3 regions of the Rhizobium sp. BK538 genome follow, and region 1 is predicted to be linked to each of the others. Evidence: riboswitches for the same ligand, from Rfam matches in the RefSeq annotation. Region 1 holds a riboswitch; each other region holds the start of a gene.
The links. A riboswitch is a leader RNA that binds a small molecule or an ion and turns the genes downstream of it on or off. The one in region 1 is predicted to bind cobalamin.
Positions count from the first base shown of each region.

Region 2: linked by a shared signal. The riboswitch ahead of FHX09_RS23755 (ABC transporter substrate-binding protein) and the one ahead of cobU (bifunctional adenosylcobinamide kinase/adenosylcobinamide-phosphate guanylyltransferase) in region 1 are both predicted to bind cobalamin.
Region 3: linked by a shared signal. The riboswitch ahead of bluB (5,6-dimethylbenzimidazole synthase) and the one ahead of cobU (bifunctional adenosylcobinamide kinase/adenosylcobinamide-phosphate guanylyltransferase) in region 1 are both predicted to bind cobalamin.

Region 1 is NZ_JACIFT010000013.1:120,925-124,197, reverse strand. Features, by position in the region: gene cobW (cobalamin biosynthesis protein CobW) at 1-822, opposite strand, end outside; gene cobU (bifunctional adenosylcobinamide kinase/adenosylcobinamide-phosphate guanylyltransferase) at 828-1,352, opposite strand; cobalamin riboswitch at 1,481-1,877, opposite strand; gene FHX09_RS17625 (chloride channel protein) at 2,125-3,273, shown strand, end outside.
Region 2 is NZ_JACIFT010000022.1:73,310-76,582, forward strand. Features, by position in the region: gene FHX09_RS23750 (iron ABC transporter permease) at 1-960, opposite strand, end outside; gene FHX09_RS23755 (ABC transporter substrate-binding protein) at 957-1,973, opposite strand; cobalamin riboswitch at 2,152-2,380, opposite strand; gene FHX09_RS23760 (hypothetical protein) at 2,402-2,746, opposite strand; gene msrB (peptide-methionine (R)-S-oxide reductase MsrB) at 2,972-3,273, opposite strand, start outside.
Region 3 is NZ_JACIFT010000035.1:10,487-13,759, forward strand. Features, by position in the region: gene FHX09_RS27825 (DUF2865 domain-containing protein) at 1-722, shown strand, start outside; gene bluB (5,6-dimethylbenzimidazole synthase) at 730-1,419, opposite strand; cobalamin riboswitch at 1,459-1,641, opposite strand; gene FHX09_RS27835 (PD40 domain-containing protein) at 1,668-2,501, opposite strand; gene FHX09_RS27840 (LTA synthase family protein) at 2,718-3,273, shown strand, end outside.

The sequences.
Region 1 (3,273 bases):
GCCCACGAAGGCGGCAGGATCGGCAACGGGGCCGAGTTCCACGACAAAGCTGTCGAACTCGTCGTGGTCGTGCGTTACGCCGTCCTGGTGCTCGAGTTCATGATGGGACTTGCGGTTGACTACATCGTCTTCGGTACCGACGCCGAGCCCGAGCAGCACGCTCGCCGGAACCTCGCCATTGCGTGCCTCGATCATGACAGGCTTGCGGGCAACACGGGAAGCGACCTCGTCGCGCACGCGACCGAGGCCTGCCGCATCGAGAAGATCGGTCTTGTTGAGCACGATCAGATCGGCGCAGGTCAGTTGATCCTCGAAAAGCTCCTCGATCGGGCTTTCGTGGTCGAGCGACTCGTCCTCCACGCGGCGGGCCTCGACGGCATCGTGATCGTCGGCAAAGCGCCCGGCGGCAACGGCGGCGCTATCGACGACGGTGACCACGCCATCGACGGTGACCTGCGTGCGGATGTCGGGCCAGTTGAAGGCGGCAACGAGCGGCTGGGGCAGCGCGAGGCCGGAGGTTTCGATGACGATGTGGTCGGGGCGCTGTTCGCGTTCCAAAAGCTTCGTCATCGTCGGAATGAAGTCGTCGGCAACCGTGCAGCAGATGCAGCCATTGGTGAGCTCGATGATATCGTCCTCGGTGCAGTTTTCGGCGCCGCAGCCCCTGAGCACCTCGCCGTCGACGCCGAGATCGCCGAACTCGTTGATAATCAGCGCGATCTTCTTGCCGTTTGTATTGGAAAGCAGATTGCGGATCATCGTCGTCTTGCCGGCGCCGAGAAAGCCGGTGATCACGGTCGCCGGGATTTTCTGCTGGTTCATGAAATTCAACCCTTCATCTTCAGCGGCAGACCTGCCGCGATAAAATACACATCCGCGGCTTCAGCCGCGATCATTTGATGCAAGCGGCCGGCATGATCCCGGAATTCCCGCGCCATGCGGTTTTCCGGAACGATGCCCAGACCGACCTCATTGGAAACGATGACGAGGCGCGCACGCGCCGTAGGCACGTACGCGGCAAGCGAGGCGAACTCTGCCCCAATGTCGCGCTGCTCCATCATCAGATTGGTGACCCAAAGCGTCAGGCAATCGACAAGGATCGCCCGCCCCTCGCCGTCGATCGCCCGCAGGCATCCGACAAGATCGAGCGGTTCTTCCTGGGTATGCCACAGATGGCCACGATCGGCTTTGTGCTTGTCGATCCGGACGCGCATCTCGTCGTCCCAAGCCCGGCCCGTTGCCACATAATGGCGCTCCAGACCGGTCGAAACGACCAACTGCTCGGCAAAACGTGATTTTCCAGAGCGCGCACCGCCCAAGACGAAGGTCGCGCCGGATGATATCGGGCTCATGGAAAGTACTGTCCGATCTGCGGAAGTCTTCCGCGAGAAGCCGGAGCGGCTGCAAAACGCAGCCGGAAAATCTCTCTTTCAGCCATGACAACCTCCGTGCTGGCAGCGGGCATCACCCAGGAATGGGCTGTTCGCCCGGCACGATTGGCAGGTCTCCTGGCTCGCGGATTTTAGCCGCGATCGGGGCAGACCGGAAACCGGTCGCCCAGATCGTGCTAGCGGATCTTCCTCGCCTTCCCGGCTGCATTTCATGAAAAGGCGGACGATTCGTAGACGTAAGAGGCGTCCAGCCCCGGTTGATCATGATGCACTGCCAGTGACTTTTCCGTCGCCGCTTCCGCGCCGCCCGCCTGCACTATTGCAGACCGTCAACCACGGGGAACCAACGCCGGACGGAAAACCCTGACCGCTCTACAGTCGCGGGGTCGGCTATGATGACGGTGCCCGGATTGGGTCCACCGCTTCACATTCCCTTTTCATCCGTACCGATTCAACCGGTCCGGAACCATCCGTTATGAAGTCATCGTTAGGCAAGGCTACTGGCGAAGTCAATCGTGAGCCATCACTCACGACAACGACATTGCATGCCTCGGGCCGCGGTCAAGACGACCTTCTCTACCATATTTATCGTCTTTTATCAGTGGCTTACGTCACAAATAATTGTTGCCAGCGCCGGTCTTTTGCCGCAATTGCATCGCAAGCGGGTCGCGCCACTGATTGCCCTTCCCCTCACCGCACTTGACCGCACCAGCGCCCGCCTAGTTTCTCTGCCATGCTCCTGAAAGTCGATATCCGCCGCTTCGGCCCGTTTCACACCCTCCTCGATATCGGGCGGATGCGCGCTCTGCTGCGGCGGAGCGAAATGGGGATGGTTATCGCCGGCGCGATCGTCGGGGTGATCTCCGGGCTGGCTGTGACAGGCATGAGCCTGGCCTCCCGTGCAATGCACAGGCTGATCTTCGGAATCAGCGACGTCGAGAGGCTGAGCTCCTCGCAGATCGATAACAAGTTCCTGCTACTGACGGCACCGGTTTGCGGCGGCATCCTGCTCGGTCTTTTGCTGTTCATCCTCGCCAAGACCCGTAAGAAGCCGATGGTGGACCCGATCGAGGCAAACGCTCTGCATGGCGGTCGGCTATCGCTCACCGACAGCATTCTGGTGGCCGTCCAGAACCTTATTTCGAACGGATTCGGCGCTTCGGTGGGCCTGGAAGCCGGCTACACACAGTTGGCGGCCGGTCTGGCCTCGAAGCTTGGCCTAAAGTTGCAGCTTCGCCGGTCGGACCTGCGCGTTCTCGTCGGATGCGGCGCGGCCGGTGCGATTGCCGCGGCCTTCAATGCGCCGCTGACCGGCGCCTTCTATGCCTTCGAGCTCATCATTGGCACATACACCATCGTCTCGCTGACGCCCGTTGTCGTTTCCGCACTGGTCGCGACCCAGTTTGCGCGGCTGCTGGCCGGCAGCGATTTCCTGATCGATGTTGGCGAATTCGGCTCGGTCATGCCGGCGGACTATGTCCCGGCTCTGCTACTCGGTGCCGTCTGCGCGGGCGTTGGCATTCTCATCATGCAGGGCGTCGCCTCGATCGAGGAACTGGCGCGCCGGAGTTCCATCGCAACGCCGCTGCGCCCCGCCCTTGGCGGCATCGTCGTCGGTCTGCTGGCCCTTATCACGCCGCAGGTCCTGTCAGCGGGACACGGAGCGCTGCACCTCAATCTCGGGCGCGATGTCGCTATTCCGGTCCTCATTGGGTTGCTTCTCCTCAAAGCCTTCGCCTCCGCGATCTCGATCGGCTCGGGTTTCAGAGGCGGCCTCTTCTTCGCGTCGCTGTTCATGGGGGCGTTGCTCGGCAAGCTATTTGCCTATTCCGCACCCTATTTCGCCCACGCGACGCTGACACCCGTCATCTACGCGGTCGTC
Region 2 (3,273 bases), on a different contig from region 1:
GACTTGTTGCGGGATGATGATCCGCGAGATGATATCGGCGCCGACCATGAAGATCGCGCCGCCGAGCACAGTCGCGGGAAGCAGGCGATCATGCGTGGGCCCGACAAGGAACCTCGCGGCGTGCGGGATGACCAGTCCGACAAAACCGATTGCGCCAACCATGCTGACCACGGTTGCCGTCATCAGCGCCGTTGTTCCAAGAAGCACCACCTGCACACGCCTGACCGCAATACCCAACGATGCCGCCGCGTCCGTTCCGAAGACGAAGGCATCCAGCGCCCGCACATGGAACAGCGAAACGACGAAGCCGAGCACCGTCACCGGCACGGCCAGATAGACGTCAGGCCAGCGGATACCGCTCAGCGAGCCAAGCAACCAGAACATGACGCCCCTCGCCTGCTCGGCATTTGCCGAGGTCGTGACGATATAGGAGGTGGCCGCATTGAAGAGCTGCGATCCGGCGACGCCGCAAAGAATGATGCGTTCGCTAGTGCCTCCGGCGCCTGCCGCAAGAAAGGCAACGAGCAGGAATGCGATCACGGCGCCGATAAAGGCGCCGCTGGACAGACTGAGAACACCATAGCCGAAGCCGAGCAGCATCACGCCAACCGCGCCGGTCGAGGCTCCTGCGGAAACGCCGAGCACGTAGGGTTCGGCCAACGGGTTTCGCAGCAACGCCTGCAGAACCGCGCCGCTGAGCGCGAGCGACGCCCCGGCACTTGCGGCCACCAACGCTCGGCTCAATCTATAGTCCCAGATGATGCCTTGATGGATGCGGCTAAGCTCGAAAGTCGTACCGAGGAGGCGGTTCGACACCGCTTTCGCGGTCGTCGCCAGCGGGATCGATATCTCCCCGATCGAAACGGCGAGACCGATCATCAGAGCGAGCAGGGAGAATGCAGCAATGGCGAGCGCACCATGCGCCCACCATACCGACTGCCTGAAAATGGCGCCGCTCACTGCGCCAGACCGAAGGAATTGATGCCCTTCGCCAGTATCTCGATCCCGTCGATCGTCCGGATCGTCGGGTTCATCGATTGGGCATCCATCATGACGAAGCGCTTATTCCTGACGGCATCGAGTTGGCTCGTGACCGGGTCCTTTGCCAGAAAGTTGAGCTTTACCGTGGGGTCATCCGCCGCATAGCGGCGCCGGTCCATCGTCGCTACGACGATCACAGCCGGATTGGCCTCTGCAATCGTCTCCCAGCCGACGAGCGGCCACTCCTCGTCTGTCGCGACCACATTCTTCGCACCGAGCATCTTCAGGACATAGGCCGGGGCGCTGTTCTTTCCGGCGATGAATGCATCGCCGTTGATTTCCTTGCTGGAGAACCAGAAGACGACCGGGAGGTTCTTTGCAGCGGCACCGGCAACCGATGCGACGGCCCGCGCTTCGCGTTGCTGCAGCTCGGCGATGAGCGCATCGCCGCGCTCCGTGATGTCGAAGATTTCGGCCAACTCAGCGATCTCCCGATAGATCAGGTCCATCGTGAACAGTTCCTTGCGAACGCCGTCGCCGCTGTCGGCATTGACCTTGGCGACGCAATCCGCCGGCGCGATGTAGGTATTGATGCCGAGTTCGGCGAATTGCTCCCGCTTGCCGACGGACCCTTGCTGACCGACGTGCCACTCAAACTCGGCGGCGACCAGATCCGGTTCCTGACCGACGACGGATTCAAAGCTCGGATCGTTGTCGGCAAGCCGTTTGATCCTCGCGTTGACTTCGGCATATTGCGGCAAAACCGGGCCGACCCAGACTGCCGTTCCGGCAATCCTGTCCGCCAGCCCGAGCGAGAAAAGAACTTCGGTCATGCCCTGACCGACCGATACGATGTTGGCCGGCGCCTTATTGAAGACGACCTCGCGGCCGCAATTGTTGATGGTCAATGGATACTGGGTGGCGGCAAGACTTGGCGCCGCCAAGCCAGCAAAGCCGAAGGCAAGCGCAATGGCTGCAAGAAATTTACGCATAGGCAATCTCGATTAGGAGGAAAGGGGCCAGCGTTCATTGCCGGCGCAACCGCTAGGAATGACGGCACGCCGGGCTAACGCTAGCGACGGAAAACCCAATCGAGACGGATGTGTGCTCTATATCGGCGAAGGCTCAGGTCAATCATGGCTGTTCCTTTCCGGGCATCCCCGCCCGGGTGATTGGATCGTGATTGACGGCAGGTCTCCTGGCTCACGGATATATGCCTTCATCTGCCTTCCCGCGATTGGTTCGCAGTGACATGGTCCTAAACGACCTCGGATGAGCGACAATCCGCCTACAGTTGCGGGGGCAGCCACGGTTTTGGTCCCTCTTGGGTCGTCCTCACCATGTTCCCTATTAATCCCCTTAGAGTCGTCCTTGGGGAACCGTCGCGCTCAGTTACGCCGGCGAGCCGTGCGACGTCAAGTCATCGATTGGTGGGCGCTCGTCCGGGTTGGCTCTGCTGCATATCTTGAAATCCGACCTCAGGACATCCTCGGATGTTGGCAAAGGTGATCTCCCGGCGATCGCCCCATTCGGTCAGTCCTCTCAGCGTCAGAACGTTCTCGTCGCGATAGACAAGGTCGGTGCGGTAGATGCCAGCGCGGCGGGCCCGGTTCTGCGCCTGACTGACGTTGCAGGTGCCTTCCGATGGCGACACATGCCAGGTGCTCATACCACTGCCATTGGGTTGCCAACCGCCTGACTGACCCAAGGCCGCTGCTGGTAGAAGGACTACGATCCCCAAGGTCGTATGGAAGGCCGCTTTCATGATCCCCTGCCCCGGTTGTGCGCGAAGTGTTGCCACAAGCGCCGAGATGATGCGGCCAAAATAGACGGACCTGTGCATTGCGCAATCATCTACAGACTGGGCCGCACCCCATTTGCGACAAATCGCGGGGAAGTCGCCCATCAGCGTTGATGATCGGTTAAAACTGCCTGTGGGCCGGAGCAATCGCCGTCTCGACGGCGACGATTGCGCTCCGGCGGCGAGCATCTATCGTGCTGGCGCTCCTTCCGGGCCACCGCGACCAAGCTTGTCAGGAAGCGGCTGCCCTTTCGGGGTGAATTCGAGCGACCCTGAGTTTATGCAGAAGCGCTCGCCTGTCGGAGGCGGGCCGTCGGGAAAGACGTGCCCCTGATGCGCGTTGCAACGCGCGCAAACAATTTCCGTTCTGAGCATGCGGTAGCGGGTATCACGAACGCGCCGCAGGTGATTGTCGGCTGCCGGGGCCGTGAAGCTCGGCCAGCCTGTACCGCTTTCGAATTTCGCAACGGCCTTGAACAGCGGAAGTCCGC
Region 3 (3,273 bases), on a different contig from region 1:
GCACGAGGAACGAACTTCTTGCCGCACTCGATGACAATGGCTGCAACGAGGAACAATGGCCCGCCGACAGCGCCGAAGGGTATGCGCAGCCACCGAGTATCGAAGATCAGGCGCTGCGAAGCGACACGTTCATTCCGTTGGGTCGTGATCCCAGCCGGCGCCGCTATGGTCTCCCGGGCATGTCGCCGCTCTCTCATCTGAACACCGTCTGCGTGCGAAGCTGTGACGGCGGCTTTTTTCCGTTGAGCTCGAACGCAACATCCCAGGACTTTGCCCGCGATGCCGACACCTGCTCGAAGATGTGTCCCGGCATCGACACCGAGCTCTTCTATCATGACGTCTCCAGCACGGAGACATCGCAGATGATCTCCGCGGCGACAGGCGCGCCCTACAGCGCCATGCCGAATGCCTTCGCCTACAAGAACCGCAAGCCCGGCGAAAGATCGTCCTGCAGCTGCGATCTAAACGCCTACTACGAGCGGATGCGAAAAAGCCAAACGATCAGCGAACCGCCGCAGGGGTCGATCACCACGATCGAAACCAAGAAGCCCGAGACCAAGAGCCCGACCGCAGCACCCGCGGTTCCGCTGCCACAGGTGCCGGACAGGCCTTACGACCCGGCAAACAAGGTCCGTCAGATCGGTCCGCAGTTCCTGGCGGGCGACCAAGGCACGATCGACCTCAAGAACCCGGCAAAGCCAGGTCCCCAGCCGCAGCAATAGTCGCTGCCTAGTCTGCAGACTTGCCCCAACGATCCATAAACACAAGCTCCTCCAGCGGCAGGCGCTGGCGCCATCCTTTGACCGCCAGTTCCGGTTGGTCATAGAGCTGATCGACGTAACCTAGGCACAGCCAGGCAACGATCTCCACCCGCTCCGGAACGCCGAGAATCCCCTTGATATCGGACTCGTGAAAGATGCTCACCCAGCCGACCCCGACGCCTTCGGCACGCGCTGCCAGCCACAAATTCTGCACGGCGCAGACTGTGGAGTAGGAGTCCATTCGCCGGTTGTGGGTCCGTCCGAGAACGACATCACCGCAGCGATCGGGATCACAGGTGACGCAAATGCTGAGCGGTGCGGCTCGGATGCCCTCCAGCTTCAGCGACCGGTAGAGCTGCTGTCGCTCCCCCTGAAACATCTCGCCGGCCTCGCGATTAGCGCGATCGAACGCCTGCCAAACAGCCTCCTTCATCTGCTGATCGCGCACCAGGACGAAGTTCCAGGGCTGCATGAATCCAACAGACGGGGCGTGGTGCGCAGCCGTCAAAAGCCTGCTGACGACGTCGTCGGGTATGGGATCCGGGCGAAACTCCGAACGCACGTCACGGCGCGTCGAAATCGCCCTGTAGACGGCGTCGCGGTCCTCGGTCGAAAAGGCTGCAGCTCCCGACAGGGAGCCTGAATGGTCTGGTCGCATCGTCAATCCCCAACAACACAACCGCCCGCCGTCCACGCGGGTCAGTCTATGATGTCGGGCCGGTCTTCTGACTTGGCGTCATCCGACTGCCGCGCCTTCCCGGTACTGGACCAGTGGCGTGTTGCGGCAGTCGTCAGCCTTACAGCGTTGGGCACGTTTCGGTCTCACACCGAATTCCCGATTCTCCCGCCTAAGACGGGCACCCGACGGAAGGGTCTATGCCGGCAAAAATCACGCGATGCAATCCCTCACACAGAGACTGGGTAGTAACGCACATAGGCGAACTCATCGCCCGACGGCGACCAGTTCGGCACGTTGATCGTTCCCTGCCCGCCGAAGAGATCGAAGAGTGTTGTCAGCTTGCCCCCATCCATGTCCATCAGCCGCAGCCGTACATTGAGATCGCGCGGGTGGTCGAAGACGTCGGGATCGTAGGAAAGGATCAGGACCTTATCGTTGTTTGGCGACGGATGAGCAAACCAATTCCCACAATTGTCGCTGGTGATCTGCTCGAGGCCGGTCCCATCCGGGTGAATGCGCCAGATCTGCATGAGGCCGGTGCGGCTGGAATTGAAGTAGATCCACTGGCCGTCGGCTGAATAATCCGGCCCGTCATTGCGCACCTCGCCGTGCGTCAACCGCTTTTCTTCGCCGCCGTCCACGGAGATCGTGTAGATATCGAATACGTCGTTGCGGATGCCGCAATAGGCCAGTTGTTTCCCGTCGGGCGACCAGCCATGCCAGTAGGACGGCTGATTTTGCGTCACCAGACGCGGCGTGCCGCCTTCGGCGGGTAGCACATAAATCGTCGACTTACCGAACTCAGTCTTATCGGAAATGACGATCTGACGGCCATCAGGCGAAATGCCATGATCATTGTTACAGGCCGTGGCAAAGCCGGTATCGACCTTTTCGACCTTGCCCGAACCGTCAAGCGCCAGACGGTACAGAAGACCGTCACCGTTCAGCAGAAGATAGCTACCGTCGGGTGAAAAGTTCGGCGCCTCCACGAGTTGCGTGGTTTGCCAGACGACGCGCGCCTCGCCTGTCCTGATGTTGTAGATCTCGACGGAACTGCGCAATCTGAATCCTCCTGACATCGACTCCGTCAGACCTACGACGGCCCGCCACTCAGCACAAGCAAATGCACCAGGCCAGCTTGCACCACAGGACGTGTCTCTTGGGCGACCGGCGCCTTATCCACTAATCACAAATGCGGGAAACCTAACGGTTCATCTAGCGTTCATGACGAGGATGTGACAGTTCGGTGAAGCTTTTATGACGTTGGAGTTTTCCGGTTGATCGCGTTGGTAATGAGGTCTGCAGTGGCAGCGCGCTTTGCGTCGCTTTCCACCGATTTCGGAGGAAGCGTCCGGTCGCCTGCTATACGCACAGCGCTCGGCGTCGCTCTTTGCGCCCTGCTTGCTCTCTTTGCTACGGCCGCCGTCGAGATAATTGCCCGCGATGGGCTGGCCGACGTGCGCGAATTCCTGATATCGCCGGCGCGTCCCGGAATGACGACCGTTGTAATGTTGACTGTCCTGATGCTGTCGCTCGATGCCGCCTTGGGAAGACAATTCATTTCGGCATTGATCGTTCTCCCGCTGGTCTTCGTTCCCGCCATTGTCTCCAACCAGAAGCAGCATTACCTCACGGACCCCCTTTATCCATCCGACGTTCTTTTCGGGCGCCAGATCATGGAACTGCTTCCTGTCATGGTGCGCGACCGCCCCTGGACTGCCGTTGCGATGGTTGTCGGCATTGCCCTTTCCGCTGGCGCGCTTGTCATCCTCTGGCGCTTCGCCTGGCGCAACTTCCCGAAACTCTCAAGGACCTCTCGCCTCCGCCACCTGT